Regions from separate parts of the Terrabacter sp. FW104-15G4B genome, predicted to be linked through region 3. Evidence: predicted binding sites of a transcription regulator. Region 3 holds the regulator's gene; each other region holds the start of a gene.
The links. The regulator LexA, encoded in region 3, represses DNA repair genes until DNA is damaged. The targets are predictions, from matches to a motif close to TCGAACANNTGTTCGA.
Positions count from the first base shown of each region.

Region 1 (4,810 bases), on a different contig from region 3:
CGGGAGCCAGGCCGCGCATGGTGCGCAGCTTCTTGGCGACGAGCTGCTCGGCCCGCACGCGCTCGTCATCCGCGTCGACCTGGCTGAGGGCATCGTCGGCGAGCTCCTGATCGATCCCCTGCTGGCGCAGCTCGTGGGCGAGGGCCCGCCGGGCCAGGCCCTTGCCGGACTGCCGGGAGCGCACCAGCATCTGCGCATAGGCCTCGTCGTCGACGAGGCCGACCTCCGCCATGCGGTCGAGGACCTTGGCCGCAACCGCGTCCTCGCAGCCTCGCTGACGCAGCTTCTTCTCGAGCTGCGTCCGGCTGCGCGGAGCCATGCTCAGCTGTCGGAGCACGATCGCGCGCGCCACCGACTCCGCGTCGGCCTCCGGGACGGCGGTCTCGGCGTCGTCTTGCGGAGGCGCCCAGTCGGGCCGCTCCCCTGCATCATCGGCGCCCCACGGGGTGCCGCCCCCTGCGCGCGAACGGCTCCGCCTTGCAGCCGGTCGGGCGGCCGATGGAGCACGGTCGCTGGGCACCGTCACCTCGCGGCGGGCGCCGGTGGCGACCGCACCGGGCGGACCGTCGGCCCGCCCGGCGGCGACGTCCTCGGCGTGAGCCAAGGCTGCCGTCGCGCGGGCCATCCGGTCCTGCAGGGACTCCGGTTCTCGGGAGTCCATGATCAGAAGTCGACGGGCACGTCCGAGATCTCGGCGGGCTTGTCGACGCGCGGTCCGACGCCGAGCTTCTCCTTGACCTTCTTCTCGATCTCGTCGGCGAGGTCGGGGTTGTCCTTGAGGAAGTTGCGGGCGTTCTCCTTGCCCTGGCCCAGCTGGTCGCCCTCGTAGGTGTACCAGGCACCGGCCTTGCGCACGAAGCCGTGCTCGACCCCCATGTCGATGAGGCCACCCTCACGCGAGATGCCATGGCCGTAGAGGATGTCGAACTCCGCCTGCTTGAACGGCGGCGACACCTTGTTCTTGACGACCTTCACGCGGGTGCGGTTGCCGACGGGGTCGGTGCCGTCCTTGAGCGTCTCGATGCGGCGGACGTCCAGACGTACCGAGGCGTAGAACTTCAACGCCTTGCCACCGGTCGTCGTCTCGGGCGAGCCGAACATGACGCCGATCTTCTCGCGGAGCTGGTTGATGAAGATCGCCGTGGTGCCGGTGTTGTTGAGGGCGCCGGTCAGCTTGCGCAGCGCCTGGCTCATGAGTCGTGCCTGGAGGCCGACGTGGCTGTCACCCATCTCGCCCTCGATCTCGGCACGGGGCACGAGAGCCGCGACCGAGTCGATGACGATGATGTCGATGGCACCCGAGCGGATCAGCATGTCGGCGATCTCGAGCGCCTGCTCGCCGGTGTCGGGCTGCGACACGAGCAGGGCGTCGGTGTCGACGCCGAGCTTCTTGGCGTACTCCGGGTCGAGCGCGTGCTCCGCGTCGATGAACGCCGCGATCCCGCCCGCCTTCTGCGCGTTGGCGACCGCGTGGAGCGCGACCGTCGTCTTGCCGGAGGACTCCGGACCGTAGATCTCGACGACGCGCCCGCGGGGCAGGCCACCGATACCGAGCGCGACGTCGAGGGCGATCGACCCGGTGGGGATCACCTCGATGGGCGGGCGGACGTCGTCGCCGAGGCGCATCACCGCGCCCTTGCCGTAGCTCTTCTCGATCTGGCCCATCACCGAGGAGAGTGCCTTGTCCTTGTCCTTTGCCTGCACCGATGCCATGTCGGTCACCTATCTGCCGTCTGCGCTGCGGTCGTCTACCTTCGACCCGGGCGGCGGCTCGTTCTGGGAAATCCGCTGTCGGGTCAGACGCTAGGTGCCGGCGCCGACATCGGGGTGAACCACGAGACGGCCTGTGGATGATGCGGGGTGGTGGCGCAGGACCTGTGGAGAACAGTACCGAACACGTGTTCGAAGTCCCAACGACACGCCGACCGCTGCCACGAAGGCTCGGCGGTCAGCCTCCGCGCCGACCAGCCTGCCCGGCCTGACCGCCCTGCGCGCCTCGCGCGACCCGCGTGTCCCGACCGAGCCGCCGCTCGGGCGGCACGTCCATGTCGGTGCACAGCGCCTCCCAGACTGCCCGCGGTGGCTCGCCGTCGGCGAGGGCCTGCACCACGGTGCGGTTGCCCAGCGCGCCGATCACGTGGTCGCGGGCGAGTGACCCGGCATACGCCGCGCCGAACTCGTCGTCCATCAAGGTCCAGAAATGGCTCATCCGCACCACAGCAGTCTGTCACCACCGAGCCTGCCACCGTGCCCCCCGCGGTGACCTCACGACATTTCCGCAACCCCACGCGAGCCTCCCGGGTGGCCGGTATCGTCCACACCGCCGGCGCGATGGCGCGCCGGCACGGACTTGTCAGGGGAGCAACGATGACCGAGCACGCCGGGCCCGACGGCCCCTACTCCTACCCGTCCTCCGCGGCTGCGCCGCAGACCGTCCCCGGCGAGGTCGCCCTCTCCGACGACCCCGAGGCCTCCGGGCCCCAGGGGTCGGGCGGCGGCCGCCGGACGGGGCTGCTCGTCGGCGCAGTGGCCCTGGCCCTGGCCCTCGGCGGAGCGGGGGCCTTCGCCTTCCAGGCGCTCAGTGGCGGAGGCTCCCAGCCCGCCGACGTCCTGCCCGGCGACGCGTACGCCTACCTCCGCCTCGACATCGACCCGTCGGCGGGCCAGAAGGTTGCCGCCGTTCGGTTCCTCGGCAAGCTGCCGCAGGTCAAGGACACGGTCGGCAGCGACGACCCGCGCCGCAAGCTGTGGGAGGTCGCCTCGAAGGACTCGAGCAACTCCTGTGTCGCCGCATTCAGCTATGACAGGGACGTAGCCCCCTGGCTCGGTGACCGAGTCGGCGTCGCCGTTCGGCCCGGCGGCACGCAGAAGGACCCGAACGTCGCCGTCGCCGTCCAGGTGAAGGACGAGGCGGCGGCGAAGGCCACCCTGACCCGGCTCCTCGCGTGCGACAAGGGCAGCTCCGCCACCGACCTGCGGATGCGAGACGGCTACGCGATCATCACGCCGCGCGGGGTCGGGGACGCAACCCTCGCTGCCGTGGACCAGGGCTCGCTGGCGCACAATCCCACCTTCGCCCAGGACCTGGCCGCGCTCGGCGAGCAGGGAGTCCTGTCGGGGTGGTTCGACATGGGCACCGGCATGAAGGAGGTCCAGAGGCTCGGCGGCAGTGCCGGCATGGGCTCGATGCCGGCCCTGCCAGGCACCAAGGGCCGGTTCGCCATGGCCCTGCGGTTCGAGGCGGACTACGTCGAGCTGGCCGGTGTCACCCGCGGGGCCGATGGCACCAAGGCGTCCAAGGGCGACGGCAGCGAGCTGGCCTCGCTCCCGGCGAACACGATGGCCGCCGTCACCGTCTCGGGGGCCGACCAGATGCTCGACGCCGGCTGGCCCGCCATCCAGAAGCAGCTGCAGGCATTCGGGGGTGTCGGAATGGGGACGTCGGACTTCGTCGGCGAGGTCGAGAAGGAGGTGGGGATCAAGCTGCCCGACGACCTCAAGGTCCTGCTGGGGCGGTCCTTCACCCTCGCCATGCCCGGCCAGGACCTCAAGTCCGACGTGCCGACCATCGGTGCGAAGGTCGTCTCGAGCGATGCCAAGCGCGCCGACGCGCTCGTCGGTCGCATCCTGGCGAAGGCGGGAGCCGGCAGCGACGTCCTCACGCACAAGGTCGAGGGCGACAGGCTCTTCGTCGCGACCACGCCCGGCTACGCCGACGACCTCCAGTCGGGCGGCAAGCTCGGGGACACCGACGCCTTCAAGCTCGCCGTGGGCGACGTGAGCAGCTCCAACGCAGCGCTGTTCGTCGACCTCGACAAGGTCGACGCGCAGCTCGCCGGCACGGTCCACGGCGAGGCGAAGACGTTCCTCGAGTCGCTCCGCGCGGTCGGCATGAACGCGTCCGTCACCGGCAACGGCGAAGGAACGTTCACGCTCCGGGTCGTCGGCGACTGAGCTCGTGCTGCACGAGGATGGGCCCCGCTCCGGCGGAGCCCCTCCTCGTCACCGGGGCCGGTCAGGCGTCTGCTGCGAAACCCGTGATCCCGAAGCCGCCTGCCGTTGGCACACGGATCTGGTTGCCCGAGTAAGAGATTCCGCCGTCGACCGGCGAGTTCACCGACCACCAGGCGGCGTCGAGGTCGCTCACCTCCGTCGTCGGCTCGGCCGCCACGAGCGCTGCCGCTGCGCCGACGCCGATGTGGCTCTCCATCATGGAGCCGACGATGGTGCGCAGTCCGGCCTCGTGGGCGCGTCGCAGCATGTCGAGGCCGACCGTCAGGGAGCCGGACTTGGCCAGCTTGACATTGACCAGGTCGGCTGCCCCGAGCCGGATGATGCGTTCGAGCTCGAAGGGTCCGTAGCAGGACTCGTCGGCCATGACGGGCAGGCCCACCCGCTCACGCACCCACGCCAGCCCCTCGACGTCCTCGGCCACAACCGGCTGCTCGACGAACTCGACCCCGAGGTCGGCGGCCTCGAGCGCCCGGATGACCTGCACGGCCTCCTCCCGGCTCCAGCCCTGGTTGGCGTCGAGGCGGATGGCGACGTCGGGCCCGACCGCGTCACGCACGGCGGCCACCCGCTGCACGTCGGTGCTCGCGTCGGTGCCGACCTTCATCTTGAGCGTGCGGAAGCCCTCGCTGACCCGTTGCCGGGCAGTGTCGGCGAGCGCGCCGGCGGCGCCCGCCGACAGCGTGACGTCGGTGGTGAGCACGGGTGGTATGCCGTCCGGCCGGCCGGCGAGCACGGCCGCGACCGAGGTGCCCTCCACCTGGGCGAGCACGTCGTGCAGGGCGGCATCGAGCGCAGC
Region 1 covers NZ_JBYTCI010000016.1:14,076-18,885, reverse strand. Annotated here, with positions in the region: gene AC3WRT_RS13385 (regulatory protein RecX) at 1-661, opposite strand, end outside; gene recA (recombinase RecA) at 664-1,704, opposite strand; gene AC3WRT_RS13375 (DUF3046 domain-containing protein) at 1,949-2,209, opposite strand; gene AC3WRT_RS13370 (DUF3352 domain-containing protein) at 2,368-3,954, shown strand; gene AC3WRT_RS13365 (dipeptide epimerase) at 4,016-4,810, opposite strand, start outside.
Region 1: the regulator LexA is predicted to act here: its motif matches at 1,891-1,906, upstream of recA (recombinase RecA).

Region 2 (4,810 bases), on a different contig from region 3:
GACCACGAGGCGGCTGTCACGCCAGGAGGGTCGCTGGAGTCGCTTGGCGCTGGGACTGGCCAGCTCGGTCATGGGGCCCCCTGTGGTCCGCGAGTCGATGGCTGCGCCGCCGCGGCCCTCGAGCTTGCACGTCGTCACGGGCGCCGGGCGTCGCGGCAACATCCTGCATCAAACCGACGTGAACCGCCCGTCCAGACCCACAGCCGGGGACAACGGACGAGGACCGCCGCATCGCTGCCTAGGATGAGGGCGTCCCCGGTCCGCACCACACGGTCGGCCGGACACGGTTCGCCGGCCCGTCCAAGCGGCCGTCGGGCTGCTCACGGCCGTGTCCGGACGCGGCGAGTCGGGGTACGAGTGAGGTCGAGGGTCGTCGGTGAGGCGGTCAGAGGAGGAGTGAGCGTGGCCCAGCGGTTCCTGCAGCTCGCCGAGGTGTCGGAGATCCTCAACATCTCCTCCGCCCAGGCGTACGCCCTCGTGCGTTCGGGTGAGCTGCCCGCCATCAAGATCGGCGGCCGCGGGCAGTGGCGGGTCGAGGCGACCGAGCTCGAGAGCTACATCCAGAGGATGTACGCCGAGACGAAGTCGTTCGTGCAGGCGCACCCGTTCGGCGGCGCCGGCGAGGAGTGAGCCCTCGACCGGCGTCCTTCCACCCGAGGCCGCGAGTCAGAGGCGGCGCACCGACCCGACCGACCAGAAGGGCACGAGCAGCCGGCCGGTGAGGTTCGCCGTGCGCCGCGTCTCGTCAGGGGCGTGCTCAGCCAGCTCGAGGTGGTCCGCGCCCACGACGTCGATGGTGCCAGTGGCCGTCCTGGCGTCGAGGTCGCAGATCTCGACCGCCGCACGGTCACGGCTCACGGCCCGAAGCGCCGCTCCCAGCCCGAAGCGCCTGGCCACGAGCGACGGGGTGCGGGCGCCGGGCCCGAGTCCCGACACGGCCCGCACCGCGCCCAGCGCCACGAGGACGGGACGCTCGGGGGCAGGCTCCACGAGAGCCCAGTCCGGGCCGACGTCGACAAGGCGACCGGACACGACCCGGCCGGGCAGGCGCAGCGCGACCTGCACGGTGGCGAGGTTGGCGAGAAGGCGCGTATGGAGGTCGATGAGTGCCCTCTCGCGCCGAACGCGGTCGGCGACCTCCGAGTCCAGCTCACGGACCTCCTCGATGGCCAGCTGTGCCTCGAGGTCATCGAAGAGGCGGTCCCAACGCATGCGCACAGCCTCCCCCTGACCACGGTCGATCGGCCATTCGACGGAATCTTGACCATCATCATACTTGACCAAACGCAAGCAAACTGCATTAAATAGACGCATGCACAGGGGTACAGGCTCAACGACAACCGCGGCGGCGCGCGAGCGCTCGCAGCAGCCGCCGAGCATCCATCGAGGTGGTCGGGACCAGACTCGCCATGACACGCCGCGAACCGAACATGTCGGCCGCGTCCCGGCCCGAGCGGTGCTCGGGCTGGCCGTCGCCATGGTCGCCCTCTTCGTCCTCGTGGCTGTCGCCCGCCGGTCGGTCCCCCCGCCCTCCGCGACGGAGAGACCGGACGAGGTCCTGCTGCGCATGCTGGCGTGGGTCGGAGCGGCGCTTGCGGCCTGGCTGGCTCTCGGTTCGATCCTGGCCGTGCTGGCCCTCCTCCCCGGCGCCGCGGGTCGTCTCGCAGGAGAGGTCGCGGACCGCGTCACCCCACTCGCCGTGCGCAGGCTGCTGACGCTGGTGCTCGGGGCCTCGGTCGGCTCCCTCGCCCTCCCCGCTGCTCCCGTCTCCGCGACCGGCTCGGCAGCAGGCCTCGGCTCCGGTAGTTCGGGACCGACTGCCGGGACGCCGCAGGAGCTGGTCCCGGGGTACTCCCCGACGTCGGACTCGACGTCCGTCCCGACAGCCACACCGCCTCCGACCGCGGGTCGCGGGCGCTCGACGATGCCGTCCGACATCGCCGTGCCGAGGCACGCACCAGGACCGGGCTTCGCGCCCTCGGCCGCCCCGTCGCGCCCAACCACCGGCGGCAGCTCCCCCGGCTACCTGCCGACGGCGCCCCTGCGCGTCCACGACACTGAGCGCACGCGACTGCTCGCTCCCGCACCCCGGATCGCGAGCTCCTCCCACGACCTGGTGACCGTCCGCCGTGGCGACACCCTCTGGTCGATCGCCGCCCGCCACCTCGGTCCCGGGGCCAGCGACGCCGAGATCGCGCACGAGTGGCCGCGCTGGTATGCCGCGAACCGTGACGCCGTGGGTGAGGACCCCGACCTGCTCCTGCCCGGGCAGCAGCTGAGGCCACCCACCGTCCCCACCGAGCAGGGAGTGCAGCGATGAGCGACACGACGACACCGGCCACGGGCGCGGCGGCGACCGAGCCCCACACCTTCACCGTGCGACGCATCCCGCAGACGGCACCGCGCATCATCAGTGCCGACGAGGCCTGGGACGGCGAGCAGCCCTACGCCCAGGACGCGCTGGCCCTGGACTTCTTCGGGCCGCGCGACGACGAGGACTTCGGTCGTCAGCCCACCCGCACCAGCCTGCTCCCCGATCCCGTGCCGTTCGTCGCGCGCCTGTCGCAGGCGGTCGTCGAGGTGGTCTCCGGGCAGCGGCCGGCGCCGCAGCTCATCAGGCACACGGCACCCACCATCTACTCGGTGATCGCCCGGCAGGCGATGGTTGCCGGTCGCCGCCGCACCCCTGGCCCGCGCCGGCCCGCCGTCGTGCGTCGCGTCCGGGTGTGCGAGCCGGCCGACGGCATCGTCGAGGCCTGCGCAGTCGTCGTGTCGCACGGAAGGGTGCGGGCCCTCGCCCTTCGGCTCGAGGGTCTCGACGGGCGCTGGCTCGTCACCGCCCTGACGATCGGCTGACCCGACCCGACCACCAGCCGTTGGCCCTCCGCATCGTCAGATGGTCATCGGATCATCCGTGGCACGGCGACGGCCCGGACACCATGGGTGTCCGGGCCGCCGTCTGCTCCTCGGGTCAGCGGCGCTTCCGCTTGACCTTCTTGCCACGGCGGTCCGCCTGGCGCTCGACCGTCTGCTGGCCACCGGACTCCACAGCCCGACCGTCCTCGCCCGGCGCCGTGTAGCGCAGGCCCGCGGGACGCTGTCCGTCGGCGTCGAGGTCGACACCCGAGACGCGGACGCCCGAGCCGAAGGGGCGACGCCCGGTCGCGATGCCCTCGGCCTCCTCGTCCACCTCGGCTGCAGCACCGGTCGCGTCGTCGGGCACCGGCGGCGCCGCGGAGAGGTCACGAACGAGGTCGCCGACCGACATGGGCGCTGCCCCGACAGCGGCAGCGGCCGGCTCGGGCACCGAGACCTCGACGGAGAACAGGTGCGAGACCGACTCCTCCTTGATCGCCTCCATCATCGCCTCGAAGAGCTGGTAGCCCTCGCGCTGGTACTCGATGAGCGGGTCGCGCTGGGCCATCGCCCGCAGGCCGATGCCCTCCTGGAGGTAGTCCATCTCGTAGAGGTGCTCGCGCCACTTGCGGTCCAGGACCGACAGGACAACCCGGCGCTCGACCTCGCGCATGGTCTCGGCGCCGAGCGACTCCTCGCGGAGGTCGTACGCGTGGTGGGCGTCGGACATCAGCTGCTCGCGCAGGAGGTCGGCCGTGATCGCCTGGCGCCCGCCGGCCATGTCCTCGACCTCCTCGATGGTGAGCGAGACCGGATAGACCTGGCGCATCGCCTCCCAGAGCTTCTCGAGGTCCCAGTCGGCGGCGAAGCCCTCGCCGGTCGCGGCGTCGACGTAGGAGTTCACGACGTCGTTGACGAAGAGGCGCAGCTGCTCGTGGAGGTCCTCGCCCATGAGCACGGCACGACGCTCGTCGTAGATGACCTGGCGCTGGCGGTTCATGACGTCGTCGTACTTCAGGACGTTCTTGCGGATCTCGTAGTTCTGCGCCTCGACCGATCCCTGCGCCTTCTGGATCGAGTTCGTGACCATCTTGGACTCGATCGGCACGTCGTCCTCCATGCCGGCCGTCTGCATGAAGCGGTCGACGAGGCCGGCGTTGAACAGGCGCATGAGGTCGTCGTTGAGCGAGAGGTAGAAGCGGGACTCGCCGGGGTCACCCTGACGACCGGAGCGACCACGCAGCTGGTTGTCGATGCGGCGCGACTCGTGGCGCTCGGTGCCGAGGACGTAGAGGCCGCCCAGCTCGGTGACCTCCTCGTGCTCGGCCGCCACCTCCTCCTCCGCCTTGGCGAGAGCCTCGTCCCAGGCGGCTTCGTACTCCTCCGGGGTCTCGTGCGGGTCGAGACCGCGCTTCTTCAGCTCGGCCACCGCCCGGAACTCGGAGTTGCCGCCGAGCATGATGTCGGTGCCTCGACCGGCCATGTTGGTCGCGACGGTGACGGCGCCCTTCCGGCCGGCCTCGGCGACGATCGCCGCCTCGCGCTCGTGCTGCTTCGCGTTGAGCACCTCGTGCTTGATGCCGCGCTTCTTCAGCTGCTGGGACAGGTACTCGCTCTTCTCGACCGAGACCGTGCCCACGAGCACCGGCTGCCCCAGCGCGTGCCGCTCGGCGATGTCGTCGACGACGGCGTCGTACTTGGCCACCTCGGTGCGGTAGACGAGGTCGGCCTGGTCCTTGCGGATCATCGGGCGGTTCGTCGGGATCGGGATGACGCCGAGCTTGTAGATCGAGTTGAGCTCGGCGGCCTCGGTCTGGGCCGTTCCGGTCATTCCGGAGAGCTTGTCGTACATGCGGAAGTAGTTCTGCAGGGTGATCGTGGCGAGCGTCTGGTTCTCGTTCTTGATCTCGACGCCCTCCTTCGCCTCGATGGCCTGGTGCATGCCCTCGTTGTA
Region 2 covers NZ_JBYTCI010000001.1:85,682-90,491, reverse strand. Annotated here, with positions in the region: gene AC3WRT_RS00420 (CpaB family protein) at 1-72, opposite strand, end outside; gene AC3WRT_RS00415 (helix-turn-helix domain-containing protein) at 403-630, shown strand; gene AC3WRT_RS00410 (hypothetical protein) at 667-1,212, opposite strand; gene AC3WRT_RS00405 (LysM peptidoglycan-binding domain-containing protein) at 1,457-2,320, shown strand; gene AC3WRT_RS00400 (Rv3235 family protein) at 2,317-2,856, shown strand; gene secA (preprotein translocase subunit SecA) at 2,972-4,810, opposite strand, start outside.
Region 2: the regulator LexA is predicted to act here: its motif matches at 1,238-1,253, upstream of AC3WRT_RS00405 (LysM peptidoglycan-binding domain-containing protein).

Region 3 (4,810 bases):
GGTGCTTCTCCCTCGTGGAGGACGCCGGGGCCGTGCTCGTGCTGGGATCGTCCCTGTCGGTGATGAGCGGCTACCGCTTCGTCCGCCGCGCCCACCAGCGCGACGTGCCCGTCGCCATCGTCACACGATCGGCCACGCGAGGTGACGCGGAGGCGACGCTGCGCCTGCACGCGCCCCTCGGTCCGACGCTGAGAGAGCTGCGCGACGCGCTCGGTCACTGAGAAGCCCTGGTATGCCGCCCCTCGGCAGTCCGGGGGCGGCCCCGTCCCTGCGCTGGGTGGCGAAACACCCCTGTCCTGGGGCTACTGGGCGACGGACCGGGTCGGTCGAGCCTCGGTGCCGTCATCGTCGCGGAGGTCCCAGAGCTCCTTGGTCTGCACTGCCCAGTAGACGGCGAAGAGCACGATGATGATGACCTCCGCGATGAGGACGAGGTGGTCGAAGCCGCTCACCGTGACGGCAGTCACCACGCTCACGCCGAGCGCGACGGCCAGCGCGAGCGCGATCGCGATGTAGATGCGCTTGTAGGTGGCGCCGTCCCGACCGGCGGCCCCTGCGTGCCGTTCCCCGGCGCGCAGCGCGCTGAAGACCATGACGGCGATGACGCCGGCCACCATCGTGCCGGCGGCGATGCCGTGGCTCACCGCGATGAAGCGATCACGTAGGACGAGGAAGAGGGCGAGCTCGCCGAGCAGCACCGCGCCGCAGGTGGCCGTGACGACCATCGAGCGCACGGTGGGCCGCTCGGACCGGTCGCGCACCGAATCGCCATGCTTGAGCCAGGTGACCACGATGGCGGCGACGACCGCCACGACGACGAGCGACCAGACGTTGTTGCGCACGGCCGCCGCGATCTCGGCAGGCGTCTGGGTGTACGCGTTCGGCCCGCACCGTCCGTCCGGCACCGTCGGCACCATGGCGACGACGAAGGCCATCAAGCCCGAGAAGTCGAGCAGCACGTCCTCCTCGGGGGAATGGCCCTTGTAGGCGATCAGGTTGGCCCCGAGCGCGCAGAGCGAGCCGACGAAGACGGTGCGTGCGGGCGTGTAGTAGTAGGCGCTGATGGAACCGAGCCAGCACGAGTGGGCGGTCTCCCACCACCACTCGTAGCCGACGGAGAGCAGCAGCATGAGGAGCAGGGCGATCATCGCCCCGCGCAGATAGCGGTAGGTGAAGACGACGTCTCGGGTTCGCCCGGGTGCCATGGCGCTCTCCTTCGCAGGACTCACTGGTCAGAGTCTGCAGTCGTCCCGCCCGATACGCCCGCCGGAGGAACGCCGAAGCCGGCGGCGCGAACGGGCGCGGGCGGCATACGTCGTCGGTCGTCGGGGGCTTGGGGTCGCTCAGATGCGGCGCAGGACCGCCGTCACCTTGCCGAGGATCGTGGCATGGTCACCGTCGATGGGGGAGAAGTCGGGGTTGTGCGGCATCAGCCACACGTGCCCGTCTGTGCGCTTGAACGTCTTGACGGTTGCCTCGTTGTCGAGCATGGCGGCGACGACGTCGCCGTTGTCGGCGTGTTGCTGCTGGCGCACGACGACCCAGTCGCCGTCACAGATGGCGGCCTCGACCATGGAGTCGCCGTTGACCTTGAGCAGGAACAGGTCTCCCTCGCCGACGAGCTGCTTGGGCAGCGGGAAGACGTCCTCGACGACCTCCTCGGCCGTGATCGGCACACCGGCGGCGATCTGGCCGAGCACCGGCACGTAGGACGCCTCGGGGCGTGCGTCACCGGAGCCGGTCTCGGTGTCGTACTGGTCGCCGCGCGGACGCGGAGGCGTCGCGTCGCCGCCGCGGTAGCCGAGCTCCTCGGCCTTGGCGTCCGGGGACACGACCTCGAGGGCGCGCGGCCGGTTGGGGTCGCGCCGCAGGTAGCCCTTGGCGACCAGGGCGTTGAGCTGGTGGGAGACGCTCGACGGGCTGGCCAGCCCCACGGCGTCGCCGATCTCGCGCATGCTCGGCGGGTATCCCCGGCGGTCGACGGAGTTGCGGATGACCTCGAGCACGCGCCGCTGGCGCACGGTGAGCCCGTCTCCGGTCTCACGGTCGGGAAGCTCGGTGACGCCCATGGTGTCCCTCTCGTCGGCTCGTCAGGTCCCCTCCGTCGCCGGCGTGCACGGCCAGTGTCAGTGGTGGCTGGTGAGGTCTGTGGTGTGAGGAAAGACTACGAGGTTCGAACACAGTTGCCAAACACGTGTTCGAGGCGTGTCTCGACTTCATCGCACATCCGTGCTAAAAATCGTACAGACGTTCTATCGAACACATGTTCGCCGGATCTGGAGCAAGGGGAGGTCATCATGAGCGCCATCGTCCTCGAGGCCGTTCGACAGCCGCACACCGAGGGGCCGGCACACCCACGTGTCGACGAGCGCCCTCACCTCGTGCTGGTGCCCACGGGCCCCAGGGCAGTTCGTGCCGCTCGGGCGGCCCAGCCCCCGATGCGCCTCACCCGGTTCGGGCGTCTCACGGTGACCCTGCTCGTCGCCATGGTCATCGCCCTGCTCGGCGTCGGTCTCGCCGGCCAGCTCGCGTCGGCCAGCGGCGATCCGCGCGTCGTCACCGTCGGGCAGGGGCAGACGCTGTCGGGCATCGCGGCTCGAGAGCTCCCCGGGTTGCCGGTCTCCGAAGGCGTCGTCCAGATCCAGGTGGCCAACGCCCTCAGCTCGTCCCAGGTGCACGCCGGCCAGCAGCTCGTGGTGCCGTCACCCTGACCCATCGATCATCGGGTCGGTGCACCGGACGCAGGCGCGACACGCGGCCGCGTCCCCCTGACCCCCAAACGGCCGCGTTGGCTCCACCTCCAGCGGCTGGCGGTAGCGGCGCTTCGACCCCGCCGCTACGGCCCAGAGCGCCGCACTCCTGACAGGGGTGCGGCGTTCTGCTTGTCGGGGTGGCCCTACGGGGTTGGGGCCCGGGAGGCGGCGCCGCCCCCGACGAGCCCTGTGGACGACGGGCATCGAGCCGCGATCCAGCGTCCTACCGTGCTGTTCTCGGAAGGAGCAGGGGATGCGGTATGAGGTGGACACAGCGGCGCTGCGAGACGCCGCAACATCCGTGGACGAGGCATTGGCGCAGGTGCAGCGCCTCGCGCTGACCGACGACCTCCGCGCGATCGCGGCGGCTGTACCGGGCGGCCGCACCGCGGCCGGACTCGCCCAGGTCGCAGCTGCCTGGGAGGCTCGGCTCGCCGGGACGCGCTGGGTTCTGAAGGAGCTCGGACGTTCCCTCGTCGTCGCGGCCGACGCGTACCAGGCCGTGGAGCGCTCGGCTCGTCAGGTAGTGTCCGGTGCTGGCGGAGGCTCGGCGTGACCGCGCTCGCAGCTGCGACCACCATGTCGGTCCGGAGCCTCCGCGCCAGCCGCCCGCAGGCCCTTCTCGAGGTGAGCCGGCGACTGGAGGACCGGCGGCGCCGCGTCCTCGGCCTGGCGCAGGTAGTCCTCTGGCGTCGTGCCGCCGCCCCGCGCTGGACTGGTGCTGCCTCCTCGGCCGCAGCCGATCGCTACGGGCTCGTCGCCGCGGGTCTCGGTGACCTCGCGGCCAGCCTCGCGCAGAGTGGGCACGCCGTCGGCAGCGCCGCCGGCCGGCTTCAGTCCGCGATCGACCTGGTGCACCGCGCAGATCGGCGGGCTGCCTCGGAGGGAGCGTGGGTGGACGATGACGGACAGCTGTTCCTTCCGGTCCGGTCCACTCTCGAGGACCCCCTGGCGCAAGCGCACCGGACACGGCTCGACGCGCTGCTCAGGCAAGAGGTCCACGCGTGTCTGGCCCAGGCCCTCGACGCCGCCGGCGAAACCGACGCACAGCTGCTGCGCGCGCTGCTGTCGGCGGCGCGAGGCGCGCCGGGCGCCGAGGACGTCGCAGCCCGCGCGGTGCCAGATCTCTCGCGTCCTCCGGTCTCCGGCGCTGGCGGCCCGGGGTCTCTCGTCTTCGCGTCCGCGGCCTGGTGGCGTTCGCTCACGCAGGAGGAGCGGCGAACGGTTATTCGCGACCGTCCGGAGTGGGTGGGGGCGCGCGACGGCGTGCCCGCCTCGGCTCGACACGAGGCCAACCTCACGTTGCTGGCGCGAGCGGAGAGGGCCGCCCAGGCGCGCGCCCTGGCGGCGGAGCGTGCCGCGTCGCCGACCAATGCCGCGGAGCGCACGCGGGCGGCGGAGCACGTCGCCGCCCTGCAGGCTGTTCGCGAGGTCCTCGCCCGGCGTGACGGAGGACAGCGACGGCTGATGCTCCTGGACACCAGCGGGCTCGACGTCAAGGCGGTGGTGTCGCTCGGCGACGTCGACCGGGCGGAGCACGTCGTGACGTTCGTCGGAGGGCTTTCGACGATGGTCGGCACCGACCTGCGGCGCTACGACGACACCTTCGTGCGGATGCGCGGTGAGGCGAGGGCGGTGGCGGGTGGCGACGATGTCGCCGTCGTGACGTGGATGGGCTACGACGCGCCTCAGGTCCACGAGATCATCGGGCCCGTCGACCGGAGCGTGCTCAACGCCACGATCGCTCGCGACAATGCCGGCGCCCTCGCCGACTTCGTGACCGGCCTGGAGGCAGCCCGCGACCGTCCCGCCCACCAGACGGTGTGGGCCCACTCCTACGGCGCCACTCTCGCCGGGTTCGCCTCGTTGCGCACCAGCGCCGTGGACGACGTTGCCGTCTTCGGCGCGCCGGGGCTTCCCTTCTCCGACGTGTCGCGGACGGCGCTCAAGCCCGGTGCCCTCAACGTCCTCGGCGCCGTGGGCGACGACGTCTTCAGCTACGGCTGGATGGTCCACGGCACCCGCGCCGCCGACGTCCGTGGGGCCACCCGCCTGTC
Region 3 covers NZ_JBYTCI010000017.1:43,084-47,893, reverse strand. Annotated here, with positions in the region: gene AC3WRT_RS13930 (Sir2 family NAD-dependent protein deacetylase) at 1-221, shown strand, start outside; gene AC3WRT_RS13925 (hypothetical protein) at 303-1,205, opposite strand; gene lexA (transcriptional repressor LexA) at 1,344-2,069, opposite strand; gene AC3WRT_RS13915 (LysM peptidoglycan-binding domain-containing protein) at 2,298-2,711, shown strand; gene AC3WRT_RS13910 (hypothetical protein) at 3,007-3,309, shown strand; gene AC3WRT_RS13905 (alpha/beta hydrolase) at 3,306-4,810, shown strand, end outside.